DNA from 3 places in the Pseudoalteromonas sp. SWN166 genome. Region 1 is predicted to be linked to each of the others. Evidence: predicted binding sites of a transcription regulator. Region 1 holds the regulator's gene; each other region holds the start of a gene.
The links. The regulator LexA, encoded in region 1, represses DNA repair genes until DNA is damaged. The targets are predictions, from matches to a motif close to TACTGTATNNNNATACAGTA.

Region 1 (7,452 bases):
GTACTCAACAAGTCGTCAAATTGTACCTGCCAAACATTGGTTTTATATCCTACTTCTCTGGTGCCCTTTTTTAGTAAGGTTGTACTTATTACTTGAGCGTCAATAAGCAAGTGGGCTTTAGCATTAGTAGTAATTTGTATTTTTGTAGGTGCCTCAAAAGGCCTTCCTGTAAGGGCATTAAAGCTTTGCTGTTCGGTATTACTAATAACGGTAATAATTGGTGTAGTTAAAAAAGCTTCAAATAATATTTGTGTTGGGTTAGCGACTTGCGACGTAATATTATCAAGTGATGTTGGATAATCGGCTTGTGTAAATGACTTACTAAGGGCTTTTGTTGCTAGATGTTTGCCGTGTACTTTATCAAGTGGAATTGCGCTCATAACTAAGCCACCTAGCAACCATGCTAAAATTTGTAGTGCTAATAAATAACCTAACCATTTATGAAACTTGCGCGCATGTTTAAATGTTTTTTTATTCATTTTTATAGTCTTATTATTTTTAGTGGTTAGTATATTACACTCATGGAATAAGTTACTGCGGCATTTTGTCGCAGTTTAAACTATAGCTTACTGTAATCATTTAGAAATTAAAGAGATTACATTTAAGTAACTAACATGATTTATTTGTTTAACTAAGCGGATTTTTTTGATAGTAAACGAGTTTTAAGTGCTGATAAATCCTTAAAAGCAGCTAAATATCCATATAAAGTGGTTAATTGAGCGTAGTTGATTTGGTATAACAGTAAAACTGCGTTAAAGTTTGCAATGAAATTATTAGAGGATAAATACGAAACAATGTCGGAAATTCAATTTTTAAATGTAGATCTTGAGCTTGAATCAAAGCAAGATATTAGTTTGCTAGTGGCAGATTTGAAGAAAGTCGCTACGATTTTACATTATGACAAAGACGAATACCGTCAATTAGCGCGTATTGAAGCTACAGGTGAGGTTAGCACACCTGATAAAGCAATAAACCATATATGTGAGCTTATTGAATCGTGTTCGCGTAACGCGCTAAAGCAATGGTTAGGTTGTTCACGTAGAACGTTTGATATTGGCTTTGAATCAGGCACATCTCCTAAGTGCTTTAACCAAGCCTTAGATGCAGATACATTATTACGTATATCTGCGATTGGTGCGGGTATGGAAATTACAATTTACCCAATCGAAAAGTAACTATCTTCGCTCTACGACTGCTGCGGTCATTTTTGATACGCAGCACAGCTCATTGCGGCTATTTGTAATTTTTATTTCCCATACTGAACTACGTTTGCCAATATGAAATGCTCTTGCCGTGGCAGTTAAAGTACCGTTGCGAGATGCTTTTAAATGGCTTGCGCTAATTTCCTGCCCTACACAGTAAAATTTTGTGAAATCGACAACAAAGTTAGCAGCATAACTCGCTACTGTTTCGGCAAGTACAACATTAGCACCACCGTGAACCATTCCCATTGGGTTATGATGCTCAGGTATGGCAGGCATAGTTGCAACTAAGTAATCATCACCAATTTCTGTGATTTCTATCCCCATAGTTTTCATCAGCGTACCTTGACCATTTATACCTTCATCTAGCTGTTTGCAAAACTCTAAAGTAATAGGTTGATACCAAATACTCATAACGACTCCTTTGCCTTTTTAATCATTTATAAACTTAGCTTTAGTTATATCCCTAAAATGTACACAAGTGAAATTACTTTGGCTATTTTAAGACATAATTTAAATTTGCGATTTTTATTTAACTGTATATACTCACAGTTAAATGTACTGTATGGAAAACCAGTTGTATGCGACCATTAACGAACCGCCAAGCTCAAATACTCGAACTAATTAAAGTTTTTATTAAAGACACTGGTATGCCTCCTACACGTGCTGAAATAGCGCAAACACTAGGTTTTAAAAGTGCCAATGCTGCTGAAGAACATTTAAAAGCACTTGCTAAAAAAGGCGCAATTAAAATGAAACCAGGTGCAAGCCGTGGTATTCAATTAATTGAAGAAGAAGAGCCTGAACAATTAGGTTTACCACTTATAGGGCGTGTTGCTGCTGGTTCACCTATTTTGGCGCAAGAGCACGTTGAAAGTCACTGTAAAATCGATCCTTTAATGTTTAAACCAGCCGCCGATTTTTTACTACGCGTTAACGGTATGAGCATGAAGGATATTGGTATTATGGATGGCGATTTACTTGCTGTGCATCGTACTCAAACCGCTGAAAACGGGCAAGTTGTTGTTGCCCGCGTAGATGAAGACGTAACTGTAAAACGTCTTGAGAAAGCGGGTCGTAAAGTATTACTTCATGCTGAAAACGACGATTTTGAATCTATTGAAGTAGATCTTGAGAATGAGTCTTTTAATATTGAAGGCTTAGCCGTTGGCGTTATAAGAAACGCTGATTGGATGTGACTTTAAAAATAGCTTTTAAACAAGCAGTTTTATAAATGCGTACTAATTAGTACGCATTTTCTGTTTTTAATTATGCGAAAAACAGCTAACTGATTATTTAGACTGTAAACTTTTTTCACTCATGCTTTTCTCCTTCCTTATGTGTTACACCCCTTTGTTTTGCTCGCTTTTTGAATGTTAAATAGTCGATATGCTTGCAGATACTTGATTGATTTTTAAATATTACTCGGTTGTTTTTTATACTAAAGCTTGCTTGTTGCTCATTTTTTAGCTAATCATTAGTGTGCTGAACTAACAATAACTCACAGCTTTTCAGTTTTGAGAACACACAATATACAAACTCTTTGTTGGGGCAGCGATACCAGTCAAAAAAACAAGATTGGTTAAATAATAAAAATAACGAATTGGCGTTTAAGCCGTATGCCTCTTCGCTTTGCACTCGCAATAGCATCAAAGGAGCCGTCACATGGGTAAACTGACCTCTACCTTGTGGCTTATATTATGTGTTTTTTCGCACCCAGTTTTGGCTAATAGCCAATACAATATGCGCAAAGGCGTAACCGATATAAGCAATAATGTATATCAGCTGCACATGACCATATTTATAATATGTTGTGTGATTGGGGTGATAGTGTTCGCAATTATGTTTTGGGCACTTATTCATCACCGTAAATCTAAAGGGGCTATACCTGCCCAATTTCACGAAAGCACTAAAGTAGAAATACTTTGGACAGCTATTCCATTCGTTATTTTAATTGCTATGGCAGTACCAGCCACTAAAACCCTAATTGCAATGGAAGATGCCAGCAAAGCTGATCTCACTATTAAAATCACAGGTTCGCAATGGAAATGGCACTATGAATATATGGGCGAAGACGTCGCATTTTATTCTATTTTATCCACCCCTCAAGACGAAATAGCGAATCTTGCAGATAAAAATCCTAACTACTTACTTGAGGTTGATAAACCTCTTGTACTGCCAATAAATCAAAAAGTACGTTTTTTAATGACCTCTGATGATGTTATTCACTCATGGTGGGTACCTGATTTTGCTGTGAAAAAAGACGCTAACCCGGGATTTATAAACGAAACATGGACCAATATTAACGAGGAAGGTATTTACCGAGGTCAATGTGCCGAGCTTTGCGGTAAAGATCATGGCTTTATGCCCGTAGTGGTTGAAGCTAAATCTGAAGCTGACTTTAAAGTATGGCTAGCCGATGCAAAGCAGGCGAAACAAAAAGCAGCATTAGCAGATGCCGCATTACTTGATAAAACCCTCCCAAAAGAAGAGTTAATGACTTTAGGCGAGCAAGTGTATATGGCCAGCTGCGCGGCGTGTCATCAGCCTACTGGCATGGGATTGCCGGGTGTTTTTCCTGCGCTTAAAGGCAGCCCGATAGTGCTTGGCGATATAAAAGATCACATTGATGTAGTTATCCATGGACGACCAGGTACGGCAATGCAAGCGTTTGCCAAGCAGTTATCTATAAAGCAATTAGCAGCTGTTATTACTTATAAACGTAATGCGTGGGGTAACGATACGGGTGATGTTATTCAGCCGAGTCAAATACAGGCAGCAATTGATGCCAAAGTGGAGGCGAACTAATGAGTAGCATAGTAGAACAACCTAACGCCAATGAAGCTGACCATGCTCATCATCCTGCAAAAGGCTTTAAACGCTGGCTTTATACAACTAACCATAAAGATATTGGTAGTTTATATTTAATTTTTTCGCTGACCATGTTTTTAATTGGCGGCGCAATGGCCATGGTGATCAGGGCTGAATTATTTCAACCTGGTTTACAGTTGGTCGATCCTCACTTTTTTAATCAAATGACCACAGTGCATGGCTTGATTATGGTGTTTGGTGCGGTTATGCCGGCCTTTACAGGCCTTGCTAATTGGATGATCCCTTTAATGATTGGCGCGCCAGATATGGCATTACCAAGAATGAATAACTGGAGCTTTTGGATTTTACCGTTTGCATTTTTAATCTTACTTGCATCGTTATTTATGCCTGGTGGGGGACCTGCATTTGGTTGGACTTTTTACGCACCGCTCTCTACAACCTATAGTAACGATAACACTGCAATGTTTGTATTTGCCGTACATATTATGGGGATTAGCTCAATAATGGGTGCAATCAATGTGATTGTAACCATAGTGAACCTACGTGCCCCCGGCATGACATGGATGAAGTTGCCCTTATTTGTATGGACGTGGTTAATTACTGCCTTTTTATTAATAGCGGTAATGCCAGTGCTTGCAGGGGCTGTCACTATGGTGCTTACCGATAAGTACTTTGCTACCAGCTTTTTTGATGCTGCAGGTGGCGGCGACCCGGTGATGTTTCAGCATATTTTTTGGTTTTTTGGTCACCCTGAAGTATACATAATGATTCTTCCTGCCTTTGGCATTATATCGACCATAGTGCCCACTTTTTCTCGTAAAAGACTTTTTGGTTATGCCTCAATGGTGTACGCCACATCCTCAATTGCGCTACTTAGCTTTATTGTATGGGCGCACCATATGTTTACCACTGGAATGCCGGTTGCTGGCGAGTTGTTTTTTATGTACGCGACCATGCTTATATCGGTGCCCACAGGGGTAAAAGTATTTAACTGGGTTGCCACAATGTGGAAAGGATCAATTACCTTTGAAGTGCCGATGCTTTTTAGTATTGCGTTTATTGTGTTGTTTACCATAGGTGGTTTTTCAGGGTTGATGCTAGCAATTACACCTGCTGATTTTCAGTACCACGATACTTACTTTGTGGTGGCACATTTTCATTATGTTTTAGTTACAGGGGCTGTATTTTCGATAATGGCGGGTGCTTATTATTGGCTGCCCAAGTGGACGGGCAACATGTTTAATATCACGTTAGCTAAATGGCATTTTTGGCTATCGCTGGTGAGCGTTAATGTTCTGTTTTTTCCTATGCACTTTGTAGGGCTTGCTGGTATGCCGCGTCGAATTCCCGATTACGCCCTGCAATTTGCCGACTTTAACGCAATTATAAGTATAGGCGGTTTTGCCTTTGGTTTATCGCAACTACTGTTTGTTGCTGTAGTAATTAAATGTGCACGTGGTGGCGATAAAGTGCCTGCAAAAGTATGGGATGGCGCAGAAGGCCTTGAGTGGGAAGTTGACTCTCCAGCGCCATATCATACTTTTTCTACGCCGCCGGTTATTAAGTAATGACACACGCACCGTTACTTAAGCGCTTGGTTCTTATTTGTATAGGTATGTTTGCCTTTGCGTTTGCCTTAGTGCCTTTGTACGACGTGTTTTGCGACGTAACAGGGCTCAATGGTAAACCGTCACTTGAGCAAGCAGAGCGAAGTACGCAAATAGTGCAAGACCGCGAAATAGGCGTGAGTTTTACAACTCATGCACAAGCTGGTGCGCCGTTTGTAGTTAAATCAAAAGAGTACAGCGTTACTGTTAAACCCGGTGCCATGCGTGAGGTGATGTTTAGTGCTAAAAATAGTAGTGACCTCGACAAAGTAATGCAAGCGGTGCCGTCTGTATCTCCAGGTAAAGCGGCTAAGTATTTACACAAAATAGCCTGTTTTTGTTTTGATCAGCAACCTCTAAAAGCAGGAGAAGAGCTTGAATTTAAATTACTGTTTTATGTTGATACCGCATTACCAAGCGATATTGAAGAGTTGACGCTGTCGTACACCGTATTTGATATTAGTGAGCAGCTAGTTGCGAGTAATAACTAGCCTGCATCTCTAGTGTAAAACTAGGAGTAAATAACATGAATCAAAAATATGAAAACTATTACGTACCAGAGCAAAGTCCTTGGCCTATTGTAGGGGCTATAGCATTATTTTTTATTGCTGTAGGCGCTGCATTAACTGTTATGAACGTAGGAAAAGAAGGCGGCAGTGGCGTTTATTTACTGTACGTTGGCATAGCTGTACTTTTGTATATGCTTTATAGCTGGTTTAAAAATGTCATCAGCGAGTCTGATCAAGGGTTGTACTCAGCACAAATGGATCGATCATTTAGGCAAGGGATGAGCTGGTTTATTTTTTCTGAAGTGATGTTTTTTATGGCCTTTTTTGGTGCATTATTTTATGCGCGAGTCCTATCGGTCCCATGGTTAGGTGGCGCGGGTAATAATGCAATGACCAACGAAGTACTTTGGCCTACGTTTGAAGCTGTTTGGCCTCTCGTATCTACTCCTAGCGGTGATACAACCCAAGCAATGGGTTGGCAAGGTCTGCCGCTTATAAATACCTTAATACTGCTTACCTCCTCAGTTACCTTACATTTTGCTCATGTAGCAATGGAAAACAATAAGCGCACGCCACTTAAAGTGTTTTTGGGCGCCACTATTTTATTAGGTGTTTGCTTTTTAGGGCTGCAAGTTGAGGAATACATACATGCATATAATGACCTCAACCTAACGCTTGATGCAGGTGTTTACGGTAATACGTTCTTTTTATTGACTGGTTTTCATGGCATGCATGTAACGCTAGGAACCGTACTTTTATTTGTAATATTTTTACGGATATTAAAAGGGCACTTTACTAAAGATAAGCATTTTGCTTTTCAAGCAGCTGCTTGGTATTGGCATTTTGTTGATGTTGTTTGGTTGTGTTTATTTATATTTGTATATGTGCTGTAGCGTTTATTGGCGAGCTATTCGCTGTAATAAAACCAAGTTTAAGCGCTGCAATAACAAAAATTAAAACAACGACCGAAAACAATACGCGACGACCTAAAAAGTGAGACATAGGTCGTCCCCCAGTTTTCCCTGACACCATAATAAACAATGCTCTAAATAAGTTAAAAAGTATAAATAGTAATAACAGTACGATAATAATTTTAATAATCACTGGGTTGAACCTTATGCAGTTAGTTTTATGGCACAAACAAAAGCTTAGCTCAATAATCACACTTTGTATGGTTGTGGTTGTTGTACTTGTGTGTGTGCGATTAGGATTTTGGCAGCTGGAGCGGGGTGAGCAAAAGCAGCAGCAACTAAACGTTATTGCTAAGCAACAGACTCGTGGTGTGATGAGCTGGTCTCAATT
Region 2 (7,452 bases), on a different contig from region 1:
CATGCCATTTATAACTGCAACAATACTCGTGATTGCAATTGTTGCAGTTGCTACAGCAATAGCTACAAAGGTGAGGCCTGCATTAGCATTTACATCATCGTAAATGAGTGGAGAAGTTGCTACAAATCGTGTTGCAACCATTCCCATATAATGCATGCCAGCAACTGCTAATCCAAGAATTGTTGCGCTGATTAAATTATTTTGCAGCGGTGTTAGGCCTGGTAAAACACGTTCAAGATTAAAGCGACTGTACAAAGCAATAAAAGAAAGAACAACGGCAACTATAATTGATAAACCAAATGTGAGAGGGTCGTACCGAAGAAGTGGAGCAAGCTCCATTGCGGCCATACCACTGTAATGCATAGTGCCAATACCAGCGCCAAGTAGCACGGAACAAATAGATAATACTTTTAAGTTACCATTACTGTTCACCAGCATCGATATTGCATACTGACAAGCAAAAAATGCGGGTAAAAAAGACAGCAGTGTAATGGTTGGATCGTAACTAATGTTGGTACACAATGAAAACGCGAGCATACCGATAAAATGCATACTCCAAATGCCGGCTGAAAAAACAGTCGCTGCGGTCATATTTGCTATACGTTGATAACCAGGGAACTCAGTTTCTTTTGCTAAATCGATAAGGCGAGTCGTAAAAAAAGCTGCAAAAATAGCAATCAGGATAGACATTGAAACTAAAACAGGATCATAAACGCCATTAATAATTAAGCTTGGGTCTTGGTCAGTAATGAAAAAAGCTGATAACATAATGGCTCAAAATATAGTCTTTATTGCACAAGTTTAATCTAATTTACTAATAAATAAACTGTTAATTAAGTTAACCGTCTAAAATAATGTCTTTATAACTTTATACTACCTTTTAATCAGCAATTATTGTTTTTCTAAATCTGTTTTTTTGTTTTAATATCACACATTTTATAATGTTAAGTTTTAATACGCCTGTTTTTAGCCTACGCAGGGTTGAGTTATAATAAAAAGTTTATGAGAAATTGAGTGTTTGAATATAAGTTAAAGAAAAGTGTTAGACGCAAAACAGTTGCTATAAAAGTACACAATCAAAATGTGACTGTGTATGCCCCACATTTTGTCGCAAAAAAGCACATTGACACTTGGTTATTTGACAAACAAGAGTGGGTTGCAGAGCAATTAAAAAAGCAATTTTTAATTGAGGACACTAAGCAATATCCTTTCGAGTCTAAAAAAATCAGTATTTTTTCAGAAACTATTTATTTGAAACTGGACTCAGGTCAAGATTCCAAAGTAACCCAATATGATAACCATTTACTCATTACAATATCCCCTCGAGTTAAAAACACTTCTCAAAAGTATCAACAGCTATTAGAGGCTTATCTAAAAGAGCAGCTTATTGCTTATATAGAAATGCGTTTAGCGTATTTTTGCACTCAGATGAATGAAGAGCTACCGGACGATCTAAAAATAGGGGTTTATAAGCGAAAGTGGGGGAGTTGTAATAGTAAGCGAGAACTCACTTTTAATTTGCATCTTATCGGTGCTCCTTATCATGCGATAGATTATGTGATTGTTCATGAACTTGCTCATCTAAAGTATTTGAACCATAGCAAAGCTTTTTGGCAACGAGTAGAGGCGTTTTTCCCCGATTACAAAGCATCCTCTAATTGGTTAAAACAAAATGGTATGAGTTTGCAGTGGGTGTTTTGATACTGCTGAATATAGGAATATAGGAATATAGGAATATAGGAATATAGGAATATAGGAATATAGGAATATAGGAATATAGGAAAAGTAGAGAAGTGGTGGAGGGAGCTGGATTCGAACCAGCGAAGGCTGAGCCGTCAGATTTACAGTCTGATCCCTTTGGCCGCTCGGGAACCCCTCCACACTAATTTTATTGCATTTGGCCCCACTTAACTTAGCGGTAAGAAAAGTGGTGGAGGGAGCTGGATTCGAACCAGCGAAGGCTGAGCCGTCAGATTTACAGTCTGATCCCTTTGGCCGCTCGGGAACCCCTCCAATGCAACGGCGCTGATAATAGCAAATTGCGTATTTAAGTAAAGAAAAAAGCTAAAGAAAATTGAAATAAAGCCGATAAATATCTATCAGTTACCACAATCGGCTAAAGACTATGCAAATAGATGATTTGTTAATCACAGAGAGTCAGTTAAACAGTAGACTCAATAATAGTGTGCATGAAAATCGTCGTGGCGAATTTTCACTATTATTAGCAATGTTGTCACATGACGCACTCGACTTTAGTCAATTTCATTTACCAAAAACTGAAATAGATAATTTAGTTATAGAAGAAGAGGTATTAAGAAAGCAATTTGGCGCAGGTCCAAAACAACTTTTAGCCTCTGATGAATATAATATGTTGGTTGGACAATTCAATGCTGCATTAATATCTCAAGAAGGAGAGCGTAGCGGCATGACGAGCATTAAGCTAATACAATGCTTAAACCCTGAACCGCTTGCGATTAGAAATGATGATAAGCATATTCCACTTCATATAATAGATAACTGTGAACTTGCTGTCAGAAGAAGAATTAAAAGCGAACAAACGCAATTAGCTAATCCACCAATAGATGCAGCAGCTTTTTATGACAGCCTTAATAATGATGCAATACATCAACCACTTCAGCTTATTGCTGTGTGATATATGATTGTAATAATCATCAGTTAATATATGCTTTATAACGGGTCTGCTTTATATATTTGCTAATAATTGATTTAATGAAAAAAAAGCATCCAAAAATTAAATGCAATTGCTATAATGGCGTCAAATGGTATGACATGAAATGCCATTATCATTAAACCAAGGTAATTAGGAACGTAATGAAGAAAACATTCACGCTAAATCACGAGAAAATCAAATACCCTCGTATGGTTGATGCTGCAAAGCACGAAGTGAAAAAATATTTGAAAAGAGAGCGTAATAAAACGCTACCTGAAGATGCTGACTATTGGGCATTTGACTGTAAGTTTGGTAATACAGCTGAAGATGCGCAAGTTGTGCACGTTGCTGAATTAAGTAACCAAATTGGCGAAATTGAAAAGCAAGGTTTGACCTCTTTCTATGTAGAGATTTTAGCTCGACCTGCTCAGCGTCAACAGTTAGATTTAGATGATGACGAATAATACTTAATTTAATTAAGTATTCGAAGTTATAAAAATGAGCCCAAGTGGCTCATTTTTTGTTTTTATACTTTAAAAGTTTTCGATGGACTAATTCTTATTGGTAATTGAGTAGCAACCAATTAATTAACATTTGCATAACAAAAAATAGTGCTATAGGGTGTGTTTAATTAATAAAATAAAATAGTTGTATCATGCCGATAAATTACTCTGACCATCAATTAAAGTTAAGTTTAAAGAACTCTAAAGTACTTATAGTTGACGATCAGTTATTAAGCTTAATTGTATTAAAAAAAATATTATCTGAGCATTTTAATGTGACCACAGCTGGAAGTGGTGAAGAGGCAATTGAAATTTGTAATGCAGCTGTACCCGATATAATTCTACTCGATATTAATATGGGTGGAATGAGCGGTATTGAAACATGCTTAAAATTAAAAAATAATACTGAAACACAAGATATCCCGGTTATTTTTGTTACATCCTTTGAAAACGAAGAAAGGGAGTGCTGGGAAGCTGGAGCTGTTGATTTTATTAAAAAGCCAATTAATACAGAAACATTATTTAGAAGAGTTCGTGCACATATAACATTAAAATTACAGCACGACTTACTCAATCAAAAAGTATTTTTAGATGATTTAACTAAAGTGTTTAATCGGCGCTATTTTGATGCACACTTTAGTAAAATGGAGCGAAGTGCCTTACGAGAAAAAGTCGACTATGCACTATTACTCATCGATATAGATTACTTTAAGCAATACAACGATATTTATGGTCATGTGCAAGGTGATACGGTATTAAACCTTGTTGCACAAACTATTACTAATAGTTTGCAAAGGCCAACAGATTTTGTAGCGCGTTATGGCGGCGAAGAGTTTGTAGTTGTTTTACCTCATACAAGCACTGAAGGTGCAATTTGTGTTGCCGATAAAATCAAAAAAAATATAATCGACTTAAAAATCCTTCATAAATATTCAGAGTACGGGTTTGTTACCATTAGTATTGGCGGTTCAACTTTACAACCTTACGAAAGTAACAAAAATACGGTGCAGATCGCAGACGAAAAAATGTATGAGTCTAAAACACAAGGGCGTAACAAAGTGTGCTTTTAAGCTGAGCTAGCTAATAAAGCTCGTGATACTTAAAAACACTTTGTAGGTAATAAATGATCAAATAAAATTATTACACGCTATGGCATTTTTTATATTTTTTAGTGCTACCGCACGGGCAATCATCATTTCTGCCCACTTTAATATCTTCAACTGGGTATATAGCACCATCTAAATAACGCCATTTGGAATTTTCTTTAATAAACTGCGATTTTTCGTGAAGTTCACAAAATAAGTTTTGATAAAAATATTGGGCTTTAAATTCTACATTGCCAGTGTCTTCATCATAGCTTGAGCTAATTACATCAAGATTGATAAATCGACAACTGTTAGCAAAATCATTGATTTCTTTAACAGGGTTTTCAGCTTGTTTTTCTTCAGCGTAGGTTTGATAAACATATTTTGCATTTTTAATAACATAAGCACTAAATCGTGAGCGCATAAGTTGTTCTGGAGTGTCAGCTTGCTTAACATATAAGTGAAGCGGCTCGCAGCAATTGGCATAATCGTGCCCACTGCTGCAAAAACATAATGTGGTATTGAGTGAGGTCATAATAATAATACAGAGTCTAAAACATTAGTTTAACAAGCTTGTTGGGCGAGTGGTATCTCTGTTGTTTGAGCCTTTTTTGTAAAACAGTATAGTTTTGTATTCGTTTTGCTCAAATCGAACGATAGATTAGTAAGTAATTGGTTATTAACTATATCGGTCCAGGTAATTACCGCTGCAAAATTTCCGTTATGTAATGCAGAATTTAATACATACTCTAAATTTACTAGGTGTTTTTGCCTAATTACTAAGAGTTTACTTGTATCAATTGAGCATGAATCAAGTAAAGCTTTACTCGGTACATGGTCTGGAGCAATTAATAACGTCCAAGCATTAGAGCTATTGTATTGGTGTAATACTTTTAAAAGCTCAAAGGTCGCTGAAATTTCATCTTCAATCTGAATCAAATTTACGCAATCGCTTTGCTCATCTTGTTGGTAACTTTTAACTGTTCTTACGGTAATAGTCTGTAACATAATTTCACTCACTGGGTTTTTATACAGTATTCATATACAGTAGTTTATACAGTGCTTTCGTGCAAGCCTTTTATGCTATTTATTTGTACAGTTATTCAGCTTTTGATCATTGTTTTTATTTTTTTTAATTTATAATTCTTTATTAATCAGCTTGTTATAGGGTTGTTTTTGAGAAGGTATTCTAAAAATAAATTTTTGAGTAGTGTCTTAATTTTGGGGTTTTATACTGTATAGAATTGTCTTTGTAACCATATACAGTACTTTCAAACACTGTATACAGTACTTTTTTCATAGTTAGCCTATGTGTTTTCACTCGTGCGAGGGATCATCTGAGAAAACTGGAGTTGATGGATTTGTTCGTACAAACTTGCTGCATAACATTGGGCATCTTTAAATCGCTTAGTTTCAATATGCTTACGTATATCTGTAACCGCTGCAGTGGCAGGGGCGTATCCCTGACTACTTGCCAAGCTTAACCAAGCTGCAGCATGAAACACACTTTGTGGCACGCCTTCACCTTTCACAAAAAATAAACCCAAATAAAACTGTGCTCTTTGGTTTCCTGCCATTGCAGCAAGGCGCATCCATTTTGCTGCTAATGGGGGTTGATTATTTTTTAAATAATATAGGGCTTTATTTAAAGTACTTTGCTCATTTTTTTTATTATCAATAGGCACAGAAGTATTTTCAGGTTGAGTCACAAAACCTAAAATATTATCTAGCTGTTGCGCTAAGTCTTGCTCGCAAGGTGTTGTTTTAAGCATATTGGTTAATTTATTATTTTAATTACTTTAATAGTTTAGTATATAGCAAGGTAAAATGTCCTGTAAAAGATAATTTTTATGTTAAAATCCCGCCACTTTTTACTATCACAAGTTTATTATGTTTGAAGCCTTATTTAAACTGAGCGAAAATAATTCAACAGTTAAACGCGAGTGCGTTGCTGGCCTAACTACCTTTATAACTATGGTATACATTGTATTTGTAAACCCGGCTATGCTTGCTGAAACAGGGATGGATCAAGGGGCTGCATTTGTAGCTACATGTATAGCAGCAGCGATAGGCTGTTTCATAATGGGTTTGTGGGCTAATTATCCATTAGCATTAGCACCTGGTATGGGACTAAATGCCTTTTTTACGTATGGTGTCGTATTAGGCATGGATTATACCTGGCAAGCCGCGTTAGGGGCTGTATTTATGTCGGGTTGCATATTTTTGTTTTTAAGTTTATTCAAAGTCAGAGAGTGGATTATTAATGCTATACCTCTGGTGCTAAAGCGAGCTATCGCTACGGGCATAGGTGCTTTTTTAGCATTAATTGCACTTAAAAATGCAGGCATTATTGTCTCAAGCCCAGCAACATTAGTGCAGTTGGGTGACATTACTTCTCCTGGACCACTATTGGCAATATTAAGCTTCTTTGTAATAGCTGCACTTTTATACCGCGATTTTAAAAGTGGCGTACTTATTAGTATTTTATTAGTGACTGGTATTGCTCTAAGTTTTGGGCTTGTTGAATATCACGGTGTTATGGCTATGCCACCATCAATAATGCCTACTTTTATGCAGCTAGATTTTGCAGCCGCTTTTGATATATCAATGATGAGTGTTATTTTTGCCTTCTTATTTGTCGATCTTTTTGATACTTCAGGTACGTTAGTTGCTGTAACCCAAAAAGCGGGTTTAGCTGATGAAAAGGGCAATATGCCTCGTTTAGGACGCGCATTAAGTGCTGACAGCTCAGCAACTATCGCAGGTGCAATGTTAGGTACTTCAACTACTACATCTTATATAGAATCGGTTGCTGGCGTATCTGTTGGCGGACGTACGGGTTTAACGGCCGTTGTTGTTGGCATTTGCTTTTTACTGATGATGTTTTTTGCACCGCTCGCACAAATGGTACCGGCATATGCAACCGCGGGCGCTATTTTGTACGTCGCAGTATTGATGCTGCAAAATTTGAAGTTTGTAGATTGGGATGATATGACCGATGCAATTCCCGTAACGGTTGTGTTGCTAATGACACCATTAACATTCTCGATTGCGCACGGTATTGCGCTTGGCTTTATATCTTACACCGCGGTTAAAGTATTGTGTGGTAAAAAAGATCAAGTCAGTATTAGTGTTTGGATATTAACAGCCTTGTTTGTTTTCAAGTTTGCATTTTTGTCTTAATGGCTAACGA
Region 3 (7,452 bases), on a different contig from region 1:
TCCTAATAGTGTCTTTATTATAATATTTTAAGAGTCAATATTCGGATCAAGAGCCTGTTATTAATAATTATGCGGAGGCTAATTTGGAAACAGGAATGATTATTTCACTAGCATTATATTTTGTTGTAATGTTAGGTATCGGACTATATGCATATAAGCAATCTACTGGCGATGTATCAGGTTACATGTTAGGTGGACGAAATCTATCACCAAGTGTTGCTGCACTATCTGCAGGTGCATCTGACATGAGTGGCTGGATTTTAATGGGCCTACCTGGTGCGATGTTTGTGACTGGTTTTAGTAGTACATGGATAGCAATCGGTTTGGTGATTGGTGCTTGGTTAAACTATCTGTTAGTAGCACCAAGATTGCGTGTGTACACTGAAAAAGCAAATGACTCTATAACAATCCCAGATTACTTCTCAAATCGCTTCAATGATAAGTCAAACTTATTACGAGTTGTATCAGCTGTTGTGATTATCGTCTTCTTTACTCTTTACACGTCATCTGGTGTTGTAGCCGGCGGAAAATTGTTTGAAAGCTCATTTGGTCTAAGTTATGAAGTAGGTTTATACATTACAACGGGTGTTGTAGTTTTATATACTTTGTTTGGTGGTTTTTTAGCGGTTAGCTTAACTGACTTTGTGCAAGGTTGTATTATGTTCATCGCACTGATTCTAGTGCCTACCGTAGCATACTCTTTACTAGAACAACCTCTAGAGTCAACTCTGCATAGCGTAAACCCAGATATGCTTAACTGGATTGGAGCAGGCTCTGCATTGGGTATTATTTCTGCAATGGCATGGGGTTTAGGTTATTTTGGTCAACCACATATCATCGTTCGTTTTATGTCGGTACGTAGTGTTAAGGATATGCCTAAAGCTCGCCGTATTGGTATGACATGGATGATTGTTGCTGCCCTTGGTGCTGTTGGTACTGGTATATTTGGTGCTGCTTATACTTATGAAAATAATATTGTAGTTGAAGATCCTGAAACGATTTTCCTAATTCTTTCTGAGTTATTGTTCCACCCACTTATTGCTGGCTTTTTACTAGCTGCAATTTTGGCTGCTATCATGAGTACTATCTCATCGCAATTGCTAGTAAGCTCAAGTTCATTGACTGAAGATTTATATAAAACATTTTTACGTAAAGATGCTAGCGACTTTGAATTAGTTACTGTTGGTCGAATTAGCGTTGCCGTAGTGGCTATGTTTGCTATTTACTTAGCTTACGACAGAGATAGCTCTATTTTAGACCTAGTAAGTAATGCATGGGCAGGCTTTGGTGCTGCTTTCGGTCCATTGGTGCTGTTCAGCCTTTACTGGAAACGTATGAATTTTGCCGGTGCGTTATCGGGTATGTTAGTAGGTGCGTTTACAGTGCTTGTTTGGGTTTATGGTCCGTTTACTATTAATGGTGAAAGCTTAAGTAGCTTTATGTACGAAATAGTACCTGGCTTTATTTTATCTAGTATCGCAATTGTTGTTGTTAGCTTAGCTACAAAAGAGCCAGAGCAAAACATTACCGCTTTATTTGATGAAGTAGAAAAAGAGCTTTAAATAGCAATTACTACTCATTTTTGAATGAGTAGTAATTAATACCAATCCGCAATAATACTTAATCATTTTGCGGGGCTAATGTGTCGCTACTGGCGTTAAAAAATTATCATTTAGAACAACTAAATATCGAATTTTTTGCCTAGCTATCAACACGTTTTTTTACCCTCAAAATAGATCACTTAATTAAGTGAATTGGTATAATAAAAAAGGGAGCAACTTAGTTGCTCCCTTTTTTATTTAGTTTGTCCCGTCCGAGGAAAGGGCAATCTACGAATTAACTTGCTTTTTTATCGTTGCTATCTTCAATTGATGCAACATTATCTGACTTTTTACTTTTTGTTGGCGCTTTGGCAACAACGGGATCTTTGCCGCCCTTTAATATAGTCATAAAGTCATCTTTGCTTTTCGCTATTTCTAAAGCAAGTGATTCAATTTGTTGCTCACTAAGCGGTACGTCTACCTTTTCTAGCATTAGCTCAAGTGATTCTGCTATATCGAGCATCTTGTCATAAGCATCAGCTTCTTTTTTGGTAGTAAACGTCATACGCTCGACTCCGTTTCGTTCTACAACATATTTAACAACAACAGCCATGATTTCTCCTGCAAAATTGCTTGGCACCGTGGTTTGTAAAAACCATTAGATTACTGTTTTTATGTACAGTAATGGTTTGTAAGTAAATTTGCAAGCGTGAAGTATTAATTTTTAGGTGTCTTAAATTTGACAAAAAACGGTAACTTTACTTTAGTTAAGCAATCACTTGTTGTACCAGCTGCATTTTCAGGATTTCGGATCATAGTGATAATGCGCTTAGGTACACTTTAAGTGATGAACTTTACAGTTCCTTATTTATTGATTTCCTGAGCAATACTCAAAATTAAGAAAAGAAGAATAAGGGCAAGTTTAATGAAAACGTTAAAAAATTTACTCATCATAAGCTTATTATGCTTACTACCTGCAACTACCGTATATGCACAACTATCGGAAGTAACCAAGCAAATGCCTCAAGTTGAGACAATTAGTATAAATAATGCTGATGCAGATATGCTTGCTAAGCTACCGGGTATAGGTAAGAAAAAAGCGCAGGCAATTGTGGATTATCGTGAAGAAAACGGTGAATTTAAAAGCGTCAGTGATTTATCGCAAGTTAAAGGAATTGGTAAAAAACTATTAGCTAAATTAGAGGGGAAAATTTCACTTTAAAGCTATTAAGTAATAATCAGGGCGCTATGCGCCCTGATTAAATTGTTTTAATGCATCGCTTAAGTGCTTTTTAGCAAAGTTAATTTCAATAGGTGTTGTTAATAGCGGATAGCAAAGCCCACCAAGTATCAAAAACGGGATTAATATCCAACCTTTAAATACCGTGAATATTAAAAATAGTGGACTTAGTAATATTAATTTAATAATACGTAGTAACACTTTATCAGTTGGCGATAACATACTTAACGAAAGTGCTATTACGTCCTGGCGCTTGCGCACTTTTAAGTGTTTAAGATCATCTAATTGGCTTGAAAAAAAGGTAAACATATTAAATCGATTTTTTTGTTATTAAGCGGCTAATCACTAAAGCAAACAAAGTGATTGAGAATAGCGCAAATATAATTTCCATCCAAGCAGGCATGCTCAAACCAATAAACTGCCAATCTATATTTCCACAATCCCCGGTCGCCTGAAAAAAGCTAGGTATCCATTCGTGTAACGGCATAAACGATGGGAAGTTTGGTTCAAACTCACAGCTAAATGCAAAAGGGTCTGTGGTGGTTTGCATATCAATATGCTCGCGAGCTATAAGGTATCCCCAAACACTCGATACACCCCAAATTACATACGCTAATATACGAACTGCTTTGCTCTGTGGTTTAGTCGAACCTACAATGCCTGCACCTAATAAACCCAGTACAGCGGTACGTTGATATATGCACATTATGCAAGGCGCCAATCCCATTTGGTATTGAAAGAAAAGGGCGGTCACTTCAAGTAAAAAAACGATAGCTGTAAATAAAAGCCACGGGGTACGTTGGGTGGGTAATTGCGCAAGCCAGTTCATAAAAATTCCGCGTTTAAATAAGATGTTAGATTATGACCTAGGATAATGTATGCGGCAACAAAAAGGAAAAAAAAGCTACCGAAGTCGCTTTTTATAAGATGAAATTATTGATCACTCAATCCAGCCTCAGTAGAGGCTACATGATGCTCTATTATTTTCCCATCGATACATAAGCTCAGTTATATCGCTTACTTATACCATATTGGAGCTGGCTAAATAATTCTTTAAAGTTGCAGTTAGAACGCTATGTTGCATAGGTGTTCCTTTTTAATGTACTTATGTGTTTTAAGTTGATTCAGCTAGGTATGGTGTAAATAAAAAATACCAATAATTACAATGTACCTACAATGAATATTGCTCTGTAAATTTATACATTGTAGCTATATTAGAGAAACCTAAATTTTATTATTTATTAATCTTTAATTTCTACTCATTTGCTTATTAATATACCTGACTTTACTTGTTAGTTATGCTTCGTCTGGTACAATCAGTCAGTTATTCGTGTAAAACGATGAGTGTTGATTAATTCGAGTGGGAACTGGATGAGAATTTTTAAAGCGAAAAGCCCAGCAGGATTTGCTGAAGAATATATAGTTGAATCTATTTGGAACGGCGATTTCCCTCCAGGTTCAATTCTACCTGCCGAGCGAGAACTTTCAGAGTTAATTGGTGTAACAAGAACGACCTTGAGAGAAGTATTACAGCGTTTAGCACGTGATGGCTGGTTAACAATTCAGCATGGTAAACCAACGAAAGTAAATAACTTTTGGGAAACGTCTGGCTTAAATATTCTTGAAACACTAGCGCGCTTAGATGAAGACAAGATGCCAGAGCTGACAGATCAGCTTTTATCTGCACGTACTAATATTAGTGCTATTTATACACGTGCTGCAATTAAGTTGAATCCTGAACGTGTAATTGAAATTTTATCACAAAGTCATGAGCTAGAAGACACTGCGCAGGCATTTGCTGACTACGATTATAAAGTTCATCACGAATTAGCCGTTGCGGGTAATAACCGTATTTATGTATTAATACTCAACGGTTTTAGAGGTTTTTATTCAAAGATTGGTTGTCATTACTTCTCTGATGCTGGAACTCGTGAACTTGCTCGTCAGTTTTATAAAGATTTAACAATCTTGGCAGAAAATAAAGAGCACGATGGTGCTATTTCGATGATGCGTAAATACGGTCATCAGACAGGTGAGATTTGGCAAAAAATCCGAGGCGATATGCCCTCAGATATAATGGATTAAATCTAAACGAGAAACCTGCATTTGCAGGTTTTTTTGTACCTGTAAAAATTAATACCATATTATATGAATTTTTAAACAATTTAATGTATTAACCCTTCTTCAGTAACGTCAAAGCCCTATCTAATTACAACGTAATTTACACATCAAAATAGACTTATTATTCAAGCAGATTAATGCAAGTTGCAAGTGTTCGTTATTTTCGATTGCTCACATCGTTAAATGCGATTGTTCTTTTGCAGTGAATAACTTTAGAATGCCAATTAATTATATGTGTTCGCTATTGGTTTTTAATTTTTAGCGCCCATATAAGTACCAGCATTGCGAAAGCAATTGAAAACAAACTCAAAATATTTGGAGAATAAAATGGGTGTATTAGTAGGCCGCCAGGCACCAGACTTTACCGCTGCAGCAGTTCTTGGTAATGGTGAAATTGTAGATAGCTATAACCTTCATGAAACAATTAAAGGTAAAAAAGCAGTTATCTTCTTTTACCCGCTAGATTTCACGTTTGTATGTCCTTCTGAACTTATTGCATTTGATAAGCGTTTTGAAGAGTTTCAAAAGCGTGGCGTAGAAGTAATTGGTGTTTCTATCGATTCACAATTCTCACATAACGCATGGCGTAACACGGCTGTTGCAGACGGCGGTATTGGTAAAGTTCAATACGCACTAGTTGCAGACGTTAAACACGAAATTTGTAAAGCGTATGACGTTGAGCATCCAGAAGCGGGTGTTGCATTTCGTGGTTCATTCTTAATCGACGAAGAAGGTAACGTACGTCACCAAGTAGTGAATGACTTACCATTAGGTCGTAACATCGACGAAATGCTTCGCATGGTTGACGCACTAGCGTTCCACACTGAGCACGGTGAAGTATGTCCTGCTGGTTGGACTGAAGGTAAAAAAGGTATGGACGCAAGCCCTGAAGGCGTTGCTAAGTTCTTATCTGAAAACGAAGGCGATCTATAATTTAGCCCTTAGTTTTAAATAAAAAAACCGCCAATTGGCGGTTTTTTTGTGTCTTTTATTTAGAAAGAAAAGCTTACTTTAGTGTACAAGTAGCGGCCACGAGGATTATGCACAGCTGATGCATAACCGTATAAATCGCCATCGCCATCGCCAATTGCAAATGGTGGCTCTTCATCAAATAAGTTATTAACACCTAAAGATATTTTAGCTGACTCAGTAATACGGTACGACGTTTGTAAATCAACAAGCGTTTGCGAGTCAATCATACGTGAAGTATTGCTATCAAAGTCTAAATTGCCATCAAAGTCGATATCAGGCGTATCTTCAAATTCACCTACATAACTGATATTTACATTGGTGTTAAACTCACCAATTTCCCAGTTGGTTGAGAAAATAAAGCGATGCTCTGGGTAGCCATATTCACCCGTGTAATCACGACCATCTTTTTCAAACTTATCTTGATATGCCCACTCTAAATTAAATTTAAGTAAACCTAAGTCATCAAGAGAGTGGTTATAGTTTGCTGAAACATCAACACCAGATACTTCCTGCGATGATAAATTTTTGAATGTGCTGTATATTTTTTGTATTGTGCCTAAGCTTGCACCGCCTGTAGGGGCTAAACGAACACATACGGTACTATTTTGGTTACCACATTCTGCAGCATAAATAGGACCAAATTCTTCTTCATCGATTTTGTTATCTTGAGTAATACTCCATACATCAACACTTAAACCAAACTCAGCTGTAGGTGCCCAGATAACGCCCACGTTCCATGATTCTGACTCTTCTGCTTGTAAATCAGGGTTACCAGAGAACTCAATGTTGTAATCAAGTGCTTGGCAATCTAATCCTGTTTGTTCACAGCGCTGCGTATCAACAAAAAATTGGCTTTTTTGTGATGGACCTAAGCCTATTTGCGCTAACGAAGGCGCTCTAAAGCCTTGCGCCCAAGAACCACGAACAGTTATTTCGTCAGTTGGTGCCCAGCGCAGAGCTACTTTTGGATTTGTTGTTGTACCAAAGTCACTGTAATCATCGTAACGACCGGCTAGTTGTAACTCAAGATTTTCAGCTAGCGGAATCGAAAATTCAACATAAGCAGCGTACTGTTCACGATCAGCAGAAGCCGATACTGATTCAGTACCAAATATTAAACCACGTTGAAATTGGTCATCCGGAATATCATTTACATCTTCTTCACGGTACTCAATACCGGCAGCCATCATTACAGCTTCGCCACCAAAACTAAACGCTTCACCTGTAATGTTAGCGTCAAAAGAGGTCATATGAGACTCACCGCGACGCACTAAGCTGGTTGTGATTCGATCAATTACAGCTGGGTCGTTGTAGGTGCCGCCAAATGGATTATAGTTCCCCGCATCAATTTCTTGTTGTAAGAAATCAGTACGCACCCAACCTTGTGTTCTATCACCCGTTTGTAGTGATTTACTACGTCCTTTTTGTACTGCAGTTTCCCAGCTCCAATCGTTTATTTCGCCTTTTAAGCCAGCAACTAAACGTAAAGTATCAGATTCAATATCCCATTGGCGAGCGCCAGCATCTACTGTACGGTAACGACCAATTTGAATGTCTTCACCAAAAGGGTTGTTTGGG

Region 2: a site for LexA is predicted at 5,290-5,309, ahead of I6F49_RS17810 (SulA-like leucine-rich domain-containing protein). Genes of this name have one in related genera too.
Region 3: a site for LexA is predicted at 2,206-2,225, ahead of I6F49_RS06355 (YebG family protein). Genes of this name have one in related genera too.

Annotation. Positions count from the first base shown of each region.
Region 1 is NZ_JADYXB010000021.1:43,382-50,833, reverse strand. Features, by position in the region: gene I6F49_RS13360 (hypothetical protein) at 1-479, opposite strand, end outside; gene I6F49_RS13355 (hypothetical protein) at 795-1,175, shown strand; gene I6F49_RS13350 (PaaI family thioesterase) at 1,176-1,616, opposite strand; gene lexA (transcriptional repressor LexA) at 1,784-2,401, shown strand; gene coxB (cytochrome c oxidase subunit II) at 2,868-4,010, shown strand; gene ctaD (cytochrome c oxidase subunit I) at 4,010-5,602, shown strand; gene I6F49_RS13330 (cytochrome c oxidase assembly protein) at 5,602-6,132, shown strand; gene I6F49_RS13325 (cytochrome c oxidase subunit 3) at 6,168-7,043, shown strand; gene I6F49_RS13320 (DUF2909 family protein) at 7,021-7,254, opposite strand; gene I6F49_RS13315 (SURF1 family protein) at 7,268-7,452, shown strand, end outside.
Region 2 is NZ_JADYXB010000043.1:8,913-16,364, reverse strand. Features, by position in the region: gene I6F49_RS17850 (MHYT domain-containing protein) at 1-768, opposite strand, end outside; gene I6F49_RS17845 (M48 family metallopeptidase) at 1,015-1,701, shown strand; tRNA gene I6F49_RS17840 (tRNA-Tyr) at 1,795-1,879, opposite strand; tRNA gene I6F49_RS17835 (tRNA-Tyr) at 1,929-2,013, opposite strand; gene I6F49_RS17830 (VC2046/SO_2500 family protein) at 2,126-2,653, shown strand; gene I6F49_RS17825 (DUF6172 family protein) at 2,833-3,135, shown strand; gene I6F49_RS17820 (diguanylate cyclase) at 3,327-4,244, shown strand; gene I6F49_RS17815 (YchJ family protein) at 4,315-4,794, opposite strand; gene I6F49_RS17810 (SulA-like leucine-rich domain-containing protein) at 4,824-5,267, opposite strand; gene I6F49_RS17805 (tetratricopeptide repeat protein) at 5,567-6,031, opposite strand; gene I6F49_RS17800 (NCS2 family permease) at 6,150-7,442, shown strand.
Region 3 is NZ_JADYXB010000007.1:121,774-129,225, forward strand. Features, by position in the region: gene putP (sodium/proline symporter PutP) at 84-1,562, shown strand; gene I6F49_RS06355 (YebG family protein) at 1,837-2,154, opposite strand; gene I6F49_RS06360 (ComEA family DNA-binding protein) at 2,467-2,763, shown strand; gene I6F49_RS06365 (DUF6170 family protein) at 2,788-3,090, opposite strand; gene dsbB (disulfide bond formation protein DsbB) at 3,092-3,610, opposite strand; gene fadR (fatty acid metabolism transcriptional regulator FadR) at 4,153-4,866, shown strand; gene I6F49_RS06380 (peroxiredoxin) at 5,230-5,835, shown strand; gene I6F49_RS06385 (TonB-dependent receptor) at 5,895-7,452, opposite strand, start outside.